2 regions of the Clostridium amazonense genome follow, and region 1 is predicted to be linked to the other one. Evidence: a T-box and tRNA genes for the amino acid it is inferred to sense, from the RefSeq annotation. Region 1 holds a T-box; the other holds one or more tRNA genes.
The links. The T-box of region 1 lies ahead of trpS (tryptophan--tRNA ligase). A T-box ahead of a tRNA ligase gene usually reads a tRNA of that ligase, here a tRNA-Trp.

Region 2: it encodes a tRNA-Trp, which carries the amino acid that the T-box ahead of trpS (tryptophan--tRNA ligase) is inferred to sense. The anticodon was not compared.

What each region holds. Positions count from the first base shown of each region.
Region 1 is NZ_JBWKMH010000010.1:454,348-462,060, forward strand. It holds gene AC07E4_RS06420 (cation diffusion facilitator family transporter) at 1-657, opposite strand, end outside; gene AC07E4_RS06425 (M18 family aminopeptidase) at 911-2,212, shown strand; gene AC07E4_RS06430 (hypothetical protein) at 2,273-2,581, opposite strand; gene AC07E4_RS06435 (hypothetical protein) at 2,684-3,094, opposite strand; gene AC07E4_RS06440 (hypothetical protein) at 3,426-3,644, opposite strand; T-box leader at 3,766-3,994, shown strand; gene trpS (tryptophan--tRNA ligase) at 4,053-5,051, shown strand; gene AC07E4_RS06450 (GGDEF domain-containing protein) at 5,385-6,230, shown strand; gene AC07E4_RS06455 (hypothetical protein) at 6,220-7,680, shown strand; gene AC07E4_RS06460 (glycosyltransferase family 2 protein) at 7,689-7,713, shown strand, end outside.
Region 2 is NZ_JBWKMH010000031.1:18,643-26,355, forward strand. It holds gene tsaB (tRNA (adenosine(37)-N6)-threonylcarbamoyltransferase complex dimerization subunit type 1 TsaB) at 1-379, opposite strand, end outside; gene tsaE (tRNA (adenosine(37)-N6)-threonylcarbamoyltransferase complex ATPase subunit type 1 TsaE) at 376-837, opposite strand; gene AC07E4_RS12775 (CBS domain-containing protein) at 1,741-2,361, shown strand; tRNA gene AC07E4_RS12780 (tRNA-Trp) at 2,505-2,580, shown strand; gene AC07E4_RS12785 (lysophospholipase) at 2,664-3,635, opposite strand; gene AC07E4_RS12790 (GNAT family N-acetyltransferase) at 4,047-4,664, shown strand; gene AC07E4_RS12795 (tetratricopeptide repeat protein) at 4,889-5,254, opposite strand; gene nth (endonuclease III) at 5,850-6,485, shown strand; gene AC07E4_RS12805 (NAD(P)-dependent malic enzyme) at 6,585-7,713, shown strand, end outside.

The sequences.
Region 1 (7,713 bases):
AGTATCTTTAATTAAGTTAAAACCAGCATAAAGAATTATTAAAGCAACTATAACACCCATGTAACCATCCACAGGCAACGTTGTAAAGTTAGATATAAATAGAGCAAGTGCAACTGTACTAGAAGAAATTGCATCGCTAAAAGCATCTACAGATGTAGCCTTTAATGCTGATGAATTTACCTTGTTACCTATGTATCTATAAAATGTACCAAGCCAAAGTTTGAATAGTATAGATATTAATATTAATATAAATGGAATTAAAGCAAATTTAATATTAGTAGGGTTTTTTATTCTATCTACAGAAGTAGAAATAAATTGGAAACCTACAAACATTACAAGGAATGCAACAATTAATCCCGATATATACTCAATACGACCATGGCCAAATGGGTGCTCCTTATCAGCAGGTTTTCCAGCTAATTTAAATCCAAAAATAGTAATTAGAGAAGAACCTACATCAGATAAGTTATTAAAAGCATCAGCTATAACAGAAATACTATTACTAAATAAACCAACAGAAAGTTTAATTATGAAAAGGAGAAAATTAATAATTATACCAATAATTCCACCTAAATAGCCATAACTTTCTCTTACAGATTTATTTTTTACATCATCAGAATTTTTAATGAATTTTTTTACAAGTAATTTAGAAAACATATTTTTCCTCCAAATTAATTTTAATGTTATTTAATAAATTATAGCACACTAATATAATATCTCAGATGTTTTAAAAATATTATTTTATTCTAAATTATTTTAATATATAAAATTTAAAGTTAAAATAAGCAAATTGAAGAAAACAAAGTAATAATACTATAAATTACACTATATAATGAAAATGTAAACAATTAAAAAAATGTATAAATATGTTATACTAAAATTGAATAAATTTTTTAACGAGGTGTAAATTATGGGTACAAAATTAGAATTTGCAAAAGAACTTATAGACTTTTTATATGAGAGTCCAACAGCATTTCACGCAGTAAAAAATGTAAAAGAAGTATTAAACAAAGAAGGCTTTACTGAATTATGTGAATGTTCTAAATGGGAGTTAGAAAAAGGTGGAAAATACTACACAACTAAAAATAATTCTGCACTTATAGCATTTACAGTAGGTAAAGGTGAAATAGAACAAGAGGGATTTAAATTAATAGGTGCACATACAGATTCACCAACATTTAGAGTTAAACCAAATTGTGAAATGACAGTTGAAAATTCATATGTAAGATTAAATACAGAAGTATATGGTGGTCCTATATTAAACACATGGTTTGACAGACCACTAGGAATTGCAGGAAGAGTTATATTAAAAAGTGATAATATTCTTTTTCCAAAAACAGAACTTGTTAATATAAATAAACCATTATTAATAATACCTAATATGGCAATACATATGAATAGAGAAATAAATAAAGGTTTTGAGATAAATGCTCAAAAAGATACTTTGCCAGTATTATCATTAGTTAATGAAAAACTAGAAAAAGGAAATTATTTAATAAATTTATTAGCAGAAGAATTAAAAGTTAATAAAGAAGAGATTATAGACTTTGATTTATATCTTTATGAATATGAAAAAGGATCTATAGTGGGATTAAATGATGAATTTATATCAATGGGAAGATTAGATGACTTACAAATGGTTCATGCTGGTATAAATGCGTTAGTAAAATCTAATATAACACAAGCAACAAATGTGATGGTATGCTATGACAACGAAGAAATAGGTAGTGCTACAAAACAAGGTGCAGATTCAGATATGTTATCTAATATCTTAGAAAGAATTGTACTATCTTTAGGAAAAGATAGAGAAGGATTCTTTAGAGCATTAGCAAAATCTTATATAATATCAGCAGATAATGCACATGCTGTACATCCAGCAGCACCAGAAAAACATGATCCAACAAGTAGACCACTTATAAATAAAGGACCAGTTATAAAAATTAATGCAAATCAAGCATATACAACAGATGCTGATTCAGATGCTGTATATGAAATGGTATGTAAAAAAGCTGGGGTACCAGTACAAAAATTTGTAAATCGTTCAGATGCTAGAGGTGGTACAACTATAGGACCAATAAATTCAACACATTTAAATATTCGTTCAGTAGATATAGGAAATCCTACATTATCAATGCACTCTATAAGAGAGCTTGCAGGTGTAGATGATCACACTTATGCTATGAAATCATTCTTAGAATTTTATAATATATAAAGAAAATGGAAACTACAAAATGTAGTTTCCATTTTCTTTATACAAATTAAAAATTTTTAATCAAAATTTTATGTGAAGTTTTTTATTTAATGATGGGAGTACACAAAGAACCATCATTGTAATTAAAGCTATAGTCAACTTTGTATCTAATTGAAAGTTATTTTTATAACCTATAAATGTTATTATAAAAACAGAAACTCCAACTAAAAAGTGTAATATTTTTTGGCTCTTAATAAAGTTAGATTTATTTTTAATAGTTGCACCACTGGCTTCATAAGTATCAGCAAGTTTTTTCCAAGGCATGAAAAAAGCAAAATAAAACTGAACTAAAGCTAGTGATATTAAAATAATTATAAGTAAAGTTGTCATAAAAACCCCTTTCCAGTTCATATCTATCAATATCTAAATTAGAACACTTAAGTTTATTCATATTTGTATATTATACAACTTTATACAAAGGCATACAATGATTTAAACTAATTTAGACAAAGTTGTACTAGTGCCAATAGAAGGCGTTTTTATATTGGTATAAGATGCTATTTTAGGTAAATTATTTAAGGTGTCAATTACTAAAGAACCTTTTATATTGTAGGATTCCTTCAATCCTAAGTCAGAAAAAATCACATTTACTTTTATATGAAAGGTATATGTGTTACTTTTAGGTATTTTATTTATTCTTAAAATAGTACAATTACTATCAAATCCCATATTATATGATTGCAAAATATATTTTTTTTGAAGTTCACTAGAGATTAATGAATTAAAAGCAGAATCGCTCATATAATCTTTTAATTTATAAGAAACATCATCATGTGGAAAATTTTTATTATACTCTTTTGAAGTAGGAAGTGAATTGTTTTTAAAGTCATAAAAAGTTTTCAAAAAATTACTTATTAAAATCTCTTCTTTTGTAGGTAATATTGAACTAGCAGAAAAGAATATGCATATTACTAAATAGAAAGAAACTAAAATAAATTTAAAACTTCTAATAAAATCACCTCGTTTACAAAAAAAGATTACAAATTATGGAATGAATTTACTATAAAGTATATCAGTATAGATAATTAAATTAAACTGATTATAAAATAAGTTTAAATTTTTTACATAAATTTAAAATTGTTGTTTTAAATTTAATATTCATAAAAAAATAAAGATGTTGAAGATTAAACTTAAAATCCAACACCTTTATTTTCAAATATTAAATTTGATAAATTTAAAAATATTCATCATCCTCTGTAGTAGGAATATCTGCACCGCAATTAAATGTATAATCAAATTCTGCATTAGAAATGTTGTTTACAACTATATCATCTTCAACATTATCTGGTAGTTTTACAGAGTCTAACTCAGATTTTGATTCTGGAGTATTTAATGGTGCATCAAGATAATTTCTCATGTTTGGAGGATAGGAAGATTTTTTATTTTTAGTCATGTAAATTTCACTCCTTTAATTAAGCTTTTATATTATTTTGTCTATAAATCACAAAAAAATACTAAAAATCATAAAAACATTGACTAAAATTAAATTGCGGAATATAATATTATAAAATAAGTTCAAATCTATGATAAGAAGTAAGTAAGTTTAAAAACAGATTTTTAGAGAGTGATAGATGGTGAAATTATCGCAATTATGATTAAACTGAATGGGTCTTTGAGAGCAAAGGTGAATTTAAAAGTAGCTTTTGACGGTTCCTTCCGTTATAAAGGTAAGATATGTTAGTATCTGAAAAGATAAGTATTTACTTAAAATTAGGTGGTACCGCGTTAATACACGCCCTATGGAATTTCCATAGGGCTTTTTTATATTTTATTTAAAATAAATTTATGGAGGTTTTTTATTATGGAAGATAAGAAAAAAGTTATTTTCAGTGGAATTCAGCCCTCTGGAAATTTGACATTAGGAAATTATTTAGGAGCAATAAAAAATTGGGTAAAACTTCAAGATGAATATGATTGTTATTTTTGTGTAGTTGATTTACATGCAATAACAGTAATGCAAAAACCAGCGGATTTAAGAAAAAGAACATTAGAAATATTGGCTATATATATAGCATCAGGAATAATCCCAGAGAAAAACACACTATTTATCCAATCACATGTTCCAGCACATAGTGAGTGTTCATGGCTTTTAACTTGTAATGGATATATGGGTGAACTTTCAAGAATGACTCAATATAAGGAAAAATCAAAAAAAAGTGGTGAAAGTATAGGGGCAGGATTATTTACCTATCCATTATTAATGGCATCGGATATTTTATTATATCAAACAGATGTAGTTCCAGTAGGGGCTGATCAAGTTCAACATTTAGAACTTGCAAGAGATTTAGCTGAAAGATTTAATAAAACTTATAGTCCTACATTTACTATTCCAGAAGCCTATTTGAGTAAAACAGGAGCCAAAATAATGGATTTACAAAATCCAGAAAAGAAAATGTCAAAGTCTGAAGATAATCCAAATAGCTATATATTAATTATGGATGAACCAGATGTTATAAGAAAAAAAATATCTAGAGCAGTTACTGATAGTATAGGTGAAGTTAAGTATAGTGATGAACAACCAGGTGTTAAAAACTTAATGACAATACTATCAAATATAAAGGGATATACTTTTGAAGAAATAGAGAATAAATATAAAGGTCAAGGCTATGCTCAATTTAAAAATGATGTAGCAGAAGCTATAGTTGAAGAATTAACACCTGTACAAGAAAGGGTAAAAGCATTATTAGAAAATAAAAGTGAACTAGAAGAAATATACAAAAAAGGTGCAGAAAAAGCTAATTATGTTGCTAATAAAACATTAAGAAAAATGCAAAAGAAAATAGGATTTATTCCTAGATAAAATTATAGTATTAAGCATTACAAATTCGATAATTGTAATGCTTTTTTTTATGTAAGAACTTAATAATAAAAATTTATGAGATAAGTATTGGGGAAATTATTTGTAATTACATTGTTTGTTATATTTTGTTATAAATTTTAATAGTTAAGTTTGTATTATAAATAGAATATTAGTGCAAAATATACTATAAATCGACAAAGTATTCTTGTAGATATAAAATACAGTTATTATTACAAAAAAACATTAATTTATTACAATATTATTGAAAAAATAGATAATCAATCTAGAATTACAATGTAAGGAGTAAGTAATTTAATAAAGGAGAATTTTAATATGGATAAATTATCAAGAAGTATTGATTTATATATAGTAGCAATGATTATGCAAGTGTTTATTATATTTGGATTTTTATATTTTAATCTTCATGACAACACTTTTTTAGATTTTATAATGCTGGGGATAACTGCATTTATAGTTTTAATAGCATATTTCAAAGGTACAATTTGGGGATTATTAAGTGCTACTATAGCTGTGTTTATATATGCTAGTTATTTTTTATATTTATCATTGATACAAAATATAAATATAAATATAAATGTTTACTTATGGGTTATATCAATACCTATAATTTCGTTTTTAACAGGTCGATTTGGAGATAAGTTAAGGGAAATTCAAAATGAGAATAAAGAATTAAAAAATGAAATGAAAGAACTTGTTACTATAGATAAAAAAACTGGACTTTCAAATTTGAAAGGGTTCTATGAGGATTTGGAAAGAGAAATTAGTAGATGTAAAAGACACAAGTTTCCAATGGCTTTAATGCTTATAAAAATAAGTTATTACAATGAACTTTTAGTTTATTTTGGTGAGAGAAAAATGAGAGAAATAATAGGTGAAATAAGTGAGTGTATAGTTAAATCAACTAGAATTGAGGATATTCAATATATGCTTAATGATGATACATTTGCAATACTTTTAATTGAAACGGATGAACTTGGAGGGGAAGTTGTCAATAAAAGAGTAAAGGACGGTATAAAAAATATAAATTTAAAGTTAGATAATCAGGAGAAAAATATTAATGTAGAGGTTAAGGTTGGAATAGTAGAATACAATGAAAATATTCATGATGCTATAGAGTTAAAAAAATTAGCTGAAAAGGAACTAGAATATGATGTATAAGAAAATAATTATAATTTTTTTTATGTGTTTTTTTATATTCAGCAGTAGCATTACAAGTGCATATAGCATTGAACAAAATAATAAAGTACTAATAGTTTATGATTATAAGGAAAATTTCAATGGTGATTTAAGTTTTATAGATTATTTAACAGAAATAATTAAGCACTTCAAATTCAATGTTTCAACTATAGATATAAATGAATATAAAAGCATTGATTTAAATGAATATTCCCACATACTTGCAGTTTTAAATTATGATTCTGATTTAAAACATGAGTTTATACAAAACATTAAGAGTTATTACGGAAAAATTTTTTGGATAGGTAGAAATATAGAACAAGTTATTTCTAATAACCCTAATTACAATTTTAAAATAAATAAAAATATTTATGATTTAAAAGAAATAAATATAAAGGGATATGATAATGAAATTTTTTATATGGATTCAAAAGAAAATATAACATCTATATATAGCAATAAATTAAATATACAGTCAAGTTTTTTTGATGGAAAAGAGTATATACCGTTTATAGTTACTGAAGGTAAATTTTGGTATGAAAGTGTTATTCCTAAAAATAAAATAATGATATATGAAACAATAAATGAGTTAATGAAATTTTTAGAGATAAATTATGACAAAGAAAACTCTATTATTATAAATATATCTGATGTTACAAAAAATACAGATAGTAATAATTTACTTGAATTAGCTAAAGTTTTAGAAGAAGAACAAGTGCCATATATTATATCTGTAAACACTTCAAATATCACAGAAAGTCTAAGAGGTGTTTTAAAATATGCTCAAAGTAAAGGAGCTAGTATATCACTAAGAAATAATAATGAAGATATTAAAGGTGAGGTTGTAGATTGTTTGAATAGTAATATATATCCATTATGTATTATAAATGATTCATTCTATTTAAACGGGAAAATAAAAAATAATTTTTCAACAATTTTTCAATCTGAAAGTGAAACAGACATATTTAGATTACCATATATAATAAAATATGCTGAAGATAAACATATATTTATTCCTAATAATTCACGCAATATAAATGCTGAAAGTAAGTATTGGCAAAAAGATATGGAAAAAGATTTGAGTGAATTAAATATTATAAAGGGATTTAATTACACTATAAATATTGCTTCTGAATTAAATAAGGATGAATTAAAAAAGGTAGTTACATATGCAAAAAATAGAAACTATAAGTTTATTGATATTAAAAAGTATGACAATTGGGTTAATTGGGATGACATAAGTATAAAATCTAAAAATGGAAAACTAGAAGTAAGTTATGATGAAAATATAATTGTAAATAATAATAAAGACTTATCTTATATACAAAAAATAAATAGAGCATTAATAGTTATAGTTGGAATGTTTACATTAATATTTTTGATAGTATTTTTATATTTCAAAAATATAAATAAAAGAAAGTTTTTAAGGTGATTTAAGTTATGAAAGAATTAAATTTTATAGATT
Region 2 (7,713 bases), on a different contig from region 1:
TGTATAATCCAGTATAAACATTACCTCTTAAAGCATCCATTATAGGACAAATAATACCATTAGTACCATAAAGGTTATTAGCAAGTCCGTCTAAAGTAGAAATAGAAACAAAAGGTTTCTTAGAAGCTTGGGATAAAGCTTTAATAGTTGACATACCAACTCTAAGTCCAGTAAAAGAACCAGGACCTTTTGAAACAACAAATCCATCAACATCATCCAAGGATAGTTGGGTACTTTTTAAAAGCTCATCTATCATAGGCATCAGTATAGTAGAATGTTGTTTTTTATTATTTATATTAATTTCACCAAGTAACTTATCCTCGCTTAATAAAGCAACGGTAGCACATTCAGTAGCGCAATCTAAACTAAGAATTATCATAGTATTAACTCCTTTATATAATCATATCTAGTTCCATCATATTTAATAGTAACTTTTCTAAAAGAAGATCCTAATTGAGGTATTTTTTCTAGATATATAGTTAAATTCTCATCAGGAATTAGTTCTTCTATATAGTTAGACCATTCAATGACACTTACACCATCTCCGAAAATATATTCATCAAAGCCAATTGCTGCAATTTCATCAGGGTCATTAACTCTATAAACATCAAAATGATAAAATTTTAATCTTCCAGTGTCATATTCGTTTACAATATTAAAAGTTGGACTAGTTATATTTTCTTCTATGCCAAGTCCTAAAGCTATGCCCTTTGTTAAATGAGTCTTGCCAGTACCTAAATCACCAACAAGGCAAATTACATCACCGCTTTTACAAAGCTTCCCTAATTGAATACCGAGTTTTTCAGTTTCTTCTACAGTATTAACGATAAATTCCATTATGTTCACCTCATTTAATATTTTAGCCCAAAATCATGAAAAAGAAAATCATAATTATAAATATATCAAAATTATTTAAGCTTTAGAAGGTGAAAATATTATATGTGATAAGTATTTTCGTAATAAAAGATAGTAACAATTATGTAATAAAACGTATATATTATATATAGGGTGAATTTATATAGGGAAATAAGTTTGAAAATGCAATTATTCATATTTCAGTTGAGAACTCTAATTAATTTAATTTAAAATTGAAAATTGAAAGTGAATGTAAAAATTGGATTTCCAATTTTGAAGAATAATTTTTTATTAAATTTGCACAGCAAATTAATTGAAAATAATATAAAAACTGAAATTTATAAAATATCCAAAGTAATAGTGATAGTTACTATTAAAACTATGATTAGTAAGAACATTATGATGGGGAATTTATTCTCCAAAATGAACTTTTTATGGATAAATATTATACTAATTTTATTTGAAGTACAAATAAAACATTGTAGCGTGGATTTCAATCCACGGGATATTAACCATAACTATTCACTTTTCACTCTTACTTGGTTCCAAATATGAATATAGTAATAAATTATAGTACTTCTAGTATCATTTGAGAAAGTTATTATTTAAAATATTAGCTTGGAACCCTATATCATGTTAGTGTGGTTTTTATCATAGTATAGTAATAATTAAATTTCAATACTATAATATCTATAATTTTGTAAAAACATATTGTCTTAAGTCTATTATACATTTTAAAAAGAAGAATAGAAAAAGATATACAATGAAATTTAAAAAATATTCCCAATAATACGAAAATAATATATAATTGTTTTATAATATTAAATTTCTAGTTTTATTTATTATATTTAAATAAGGGGTTTAGTATATGGAGGAGGGTATGTCATGTTTGTAAGTAATTTAATGTTAACTAGAGAAAAGCTTGTAACAGCCACACCAAAAATGACAATAGGTGAAGCTTTAGAACTTATGGAAAAAAACAACTTTTTATCAATTCCTGTAGCAGATGAAAATAAGTTTTTAGGGGCAATATCAAAAGAGAAGATATACACATATTACTATGAAAAAAGTGTAGAAAGAAAGTGCTTATTATCTGACTTTTTAGTTGAAAATGTTATGAGAACAGATGTCCCAGAAATAAAACCAATGGAGCAAATAGAAGAAGCTGCATATTATTTAGAAACTAAAAACGTTTCATTTTTAGCAGTTGTAGATAATACTGGCGACTTTAAAGGAATAGTTACACATTATGCTATATTCCATCAGTTTACAGAATTATTTGGATTAAATAAAGGACATAGGTTAGCTGTAATAGCATATGAAATCCCAGGACAAATATCAAAACTTTCTAAAATAATAACTGAAAATAAAGGTGACATAATAAGTTTTGTAGTTGTAGATCCAAAAACTAAAACAGATATAAAAGAAATAGTTGTAAGATTAAGAGCTGAAAACTTTGATGATATATTATCAAAAATAAAATCAGCAGGTTTTAAAATATTATAAAATATAGTAAGAATTCAAAGTTTAAATTAGAATTCTATATTAAGGGCTTGGAGTTTTCATTCCAAGTCCTTTCACATATCCAAATAAAATATCAAAAAAGTATTGACAAGTTTAAATGTTGATGATAAAATAAATCTTGTCTTAGGGGTATAGCTCAATTGGTAGAGTAGCGGTCTCCAAAACCGTTGGTTCCGGGTTCAAGTCCTCGTGCCCCTGCCATATAAACTAGTAGTTTACTACTAGTTTTTTTATTTTGTAAAGTAAGAAAAGGTAGTAAAATTTTACTACCTTTTAATTAATTATTAAATATCAAAAATGGTTTCTTTCTTTTCAATAGCTTCAGTTGAGCAATTTTTGTTATTTTTATTAAAAAAACTAACACAATCATTAAAAACCTTATGTTTCTGAGCTTCATTTAGAATTTCATGTCTAGCATCAGGATATAAAATCATATCCACAGATTTAATATTCATGTTTTTTAAATCATTATAAAGCCTAGTAACACCTTTTCCCATCAAACCAACAGGATCATCTTGCCCAGCAATTAAAAGGATAGGTAGGTTTTTAGGGATTTTATCTAGATTTTCTTTCTTTTGATTAGTTCGTAGGCCTTTTAGTAAATAGTAAAAATATGAATTAGAGTGTATTGTTCCGCATAAAGGGTCTTCAATATATTTATCAACTTCCTTTTCATCGCTGCAAAGCCAATCAAAATTTGTCCTATTTGGTTTAAAGTTATTATTAAAATTACCAAAACTTAGCTTGTCCATTGTAATTCCAGCAGTTTTGGCACCATGCTTTTTCATTTGATATTTAGCTACTTTTTCTCCAAATGAAAATATGAAAGGTTGGTTTCCATTAGTGCCACAAAGAATTAAGCCATCTAAGCCATTTCCGAAAAGTTCAGCATATCTTAAAGATAAAAAAGAACCCATACTATGACCTAAAAGAAATATAGGCAAATTAGGATTTTCACTTTTTATTAAATCAGTCACATCTTTTAAATTGTTTACCATAAGATGAAATGCATCACCTTCACCCATATACCCAAGTTCATCAGGGCTTGTCTTGCCATGACCACGATGGTCATTAGCGTAAACTATATAGCCGTTATCATTTAAATAGTTTGCAAACTCAGCATATCTAAGGGCATGCTCTGCCATTCCGTGGGATAGTTGAATAACCCCTATAGGATCTTTTACATCACAGGTCCATTTATAAATGTGAATATTTTTATCACTAGAATCTTTAATAAAAAATTTATTTAAAGTCATAAAAATCATCCTTTCTTAAGTACTTATAAGTAAATTTAAACATATATTATATAAAGTATTAATATGAAATAAATATAGAATTTATAATCAAATTTTAAGATTGGTTATTGATGTAAATTTAAAAGTTTTTATAGGCAGAAAAAATAATAATTTGAAACCACAATTGATAAAAAATATAATTTAAAACATAATTTTAAAAAACTATAATTACAATCTAATCAATTAGTTTATCGAGTACAGCAAAAAAAAAATTAATATAATATAAAAATATTAATAAAAAAACTTAAAAATAACAATAAATTTTTGATATAATATAATAAAGATAATTCTGACAAATTACTTAGCAAGTATGTTTAAGCAGAGAATAACTATAAATTATAGGGAATTTAATTAGCCTAAAGGGGGAATATTATGCCAAGTAAAATTGATTATTATGGTAAATTTAGAGAGAGGCACTTTTTAACATTTCCTACCTTAGAAACTAAAAGATTTTTATTATTAAAATGTGATAAAAATTATGAAAGAAATTTTGAAGAACTATTAAGTGATGAAGAAATTAATAAATACACAGGAACTGAAGTAGTAAATGCTAAAGAAGAGTGCAACATTTATTTGGAGCATATAGATGAAGAATATAAGAATAAGACAGCACTTAATTGGGTTATAATAGATAAGGAAAAGTGTGAATTTACAGGAGAGATTAGGTTATACAGCATAGATTTGTATTCTAATAGATGTGAATTAGGATATACTATAGTCAAAAAAAATTGGCGAAAAAGGATTGCAACTGAATGTATATTAAGAGTTTTAAATTTTGCATTTAATGAGCTTTATATGAACAAAGTATCTGCACTTATAGATATGCATAATATTGCATCTAAAAGACTTATAAAATTATTAGGCTTTGCAGAAGAAGGAATATTAAGAGAGCACTATTATAGTTTTAAAAGAAAGGCATATATAACTGTAGAAGTGTGGTCAATGATAAAAAAAGATAATGAATTTTATACTAAGACGTTAAAAATATAACAAGTTAAAGAGACCACAAAAACTTTTGTAGTCTCTTTTTCTGTAGTTATTTAAAATTTTTTCTTTAGTAATAGACTCATTAAAAAATTTTCTTCATGGGTCTTAATAAAAGTTACAATACTAAAATTGTAACTTTTAAAATTTAGGATAAAATTTAAAAGTATGAAACTTTCAAAATCGTATTATAAATAGTATTCCTTAATAAAAATAAAATATACAAAAAATTATTTTAATATTAAATGTCCAATATTATTTGTATATTCCAAAGTATAAAGATTTTTATCAGCAGTATCATCTTTAAAGTCTTCATAATATAAATCATTAAAGTTAAATACATAATTAAAAGAAGATATTCTCTCTAAATTTTTATAGGCAGATTTAAATGTTGCATCAAGAGAATATGCAACATTATAGTGTTTTAGTGCTGAATCTAAATCACCATTGATTTCACATATAATTCCAAGTAAGTTGTGTGGTTTAGCAGATATATCATTTTGTAGCATAGCTAAATGAATACAAGTTAAAGCCTCATCATATTTTTTACTTTTAATTAAATAAATTGCTTTTTCAATATTTTCATCAAAACTCATATAAAATCACCCCCAAGTTTTAATATATAAATTTTACCAAGAAACATATAAAGATAAGATAAAGATTATGTTTAACTATATAAATAAAACATTAAATACTTACGTTTTAATAAATTGGGAACAATAAAATAGGAATGGGAATATAAATTAAGTTATTTATGTTTAAAGTGAGAAATTATATAAAAAATAAATTTTATAAAATACACAAAGTAATAGTTATATTTGCTATTAAAACTATGGTAAGTATGAATATTATAATAGGGAATTTATTCTCCAAACTGAACTTTTTATGGATAAATATTATACTGATTTTATTTGAAGTACAAATAAAACATTGTAGCGGGGATTTCAATCCCAAAAATATTCACCATCACACTATTCACTTTTCACTCTTAGTTCTTAATTAGGTTCAATCATAATAAACTGTAAGCTTAATAATATCATTTGATAAAGAGGTTATTTAAACTTTGAACTTGGAACCCTATAATTAAGTTATTTAAAATGGTATAATAAATGTTAACAAATATAAATTATTAGAAAATACTATTTCGGATTAGAAATTAAAATATAGTTTTTAGGAAAGTAGGAAATTATAATGAATAAAAAGACTAGAGATGAAGTTTTAAGAATATTAAGTGAAGTTTATGAAGGGGCAACTTGTGGATTAAATTTTAATAGTCCATTTGAACTTTTAATATCAACAATTTTGTCAGCTCAATGTACTGATGAAAGAGTAAATTTAGTTACAAAAGAATTATACAAGGAATACAATACTCCAGAAGCTATAGTAACTTTAAGTGAAGAAGAACTTGGAGAAAAAATTAGAAGTTGTGGATTTTACAAGAATAAGAGTAAAAATATTTTAGGTTGCTGTAAAATGCTCTTAGAAAAGTATCATGGAGAAGTGCCTAAAACAATGGAAGAACTTATAGAATTACCTGGTGTAGGAAGAAAAACAGCAAATGTTGTTATGGCAAATGTATTTGGAATACCTGCAATAGCTGTAGATACACATGTTTTTAGATTATCTAATAGGATAGGTATTGCAAAAGGGAAAGATGTAGAAGAAGTAGAACAGAAACTAATGAAAAATATACCTAAAAAAATGTGGAGTGACGCTCATCACTACTTAATATGGCATGGTAGAAAAATATGTAATGCTAGAAAACCTAAATGTGAAGAATGCCCAATAGTACAGTACTGTGAATATTACAATGGAAAAAATAAATAAAGTACGTTATACTAAAAATAAGTGAAGATTTAAAATAAAATAATTATTTTATTGACTCAATATAAAATTAGTAAGTAAAGCAAGGGAAGGGTGTTTGACATGTCTATACAAGAAGAAGCATTAAAAGTACATAAAGAAAAGAGAGGTAAGCTTGAAGTAATTGGAAAGATGAAAGTTGAATGTAGTAAAGATTTATCTTTAGCATATACTCCAGGTGTTGCTCAGCCTTGTTTAGAGATTGCAAAAAATAAAGATGCAGTTTATGACTATACTATAAAAGGAAATACTGTGGCAATAGTTTCAAATGGAACAGCTGTTTTAGGACTTGGTAATATTGGCGCAGAGGCATCTATACCAGTTATGGAAGGAAAAGCATTATTATTTAAAGAATTTGGAAATATAGATGCATTTCCTATATGTCTAGATACAGAAGATCCAGAAGAAGTTATAAAAACAGTTAAATTATTAAGTCCAGTATTTGGTGGAATAAATTTAGAAGATATAAAAGCACCAGAATGTTTTTATATAGAAAAAAGATTAAAAGAAGAATTAAATATACCAGTATTTCATGATGATCAACATGGAACAGCAATTGTTGTTTTAGCAGGACTTTACAATGCATTAAAAGTAGTTAATAAAGAAATAGAAAACGTTAAGATTATAATAAATGGAGCAGGTTCAGCAGGAATAGCAATTTGTAAATTGCTTTTGAATGCTGGAGCTAAAAATGTGGTAATGTGTGATAAACATGGTGCCATAACAGAAAATCAAGATTTCATAAATGATGCTCAAAAAGAAATAGCTAAAGTAACTAATAGAAATATGGAAGAAGGAGTTTTAGCTGATGTAATAAAAGGAGCAGATGTATTCATAGGAGTTTCTGCACCTGGCATATTAACAAAAGAAATGGTATCAAAAATGAACAAAGATGCAATAGTATTTGCTATGGCAAACCCAACACCAGAAATAATGCCAGACCTTGCAAAAGAAGGTGGAGCAAGAGTTGTTGGAACAGGACGTTCAGATTTTGATAATCAAATAAATAATGTTCTAGTATTCCCAGGAATATTTAAAGGAGCATTAGAAGTACGAGCTACAGAAATAACAGAAGAAATGAAACTTGCAGCAGCAAGAGGAATTGCAAATCTAATAACTGAGGAAGAATTAAATGAAAATTATATAATTCCAAAAACATTAGATAAAAGAGTTGCAGAATCTGTATCATCAG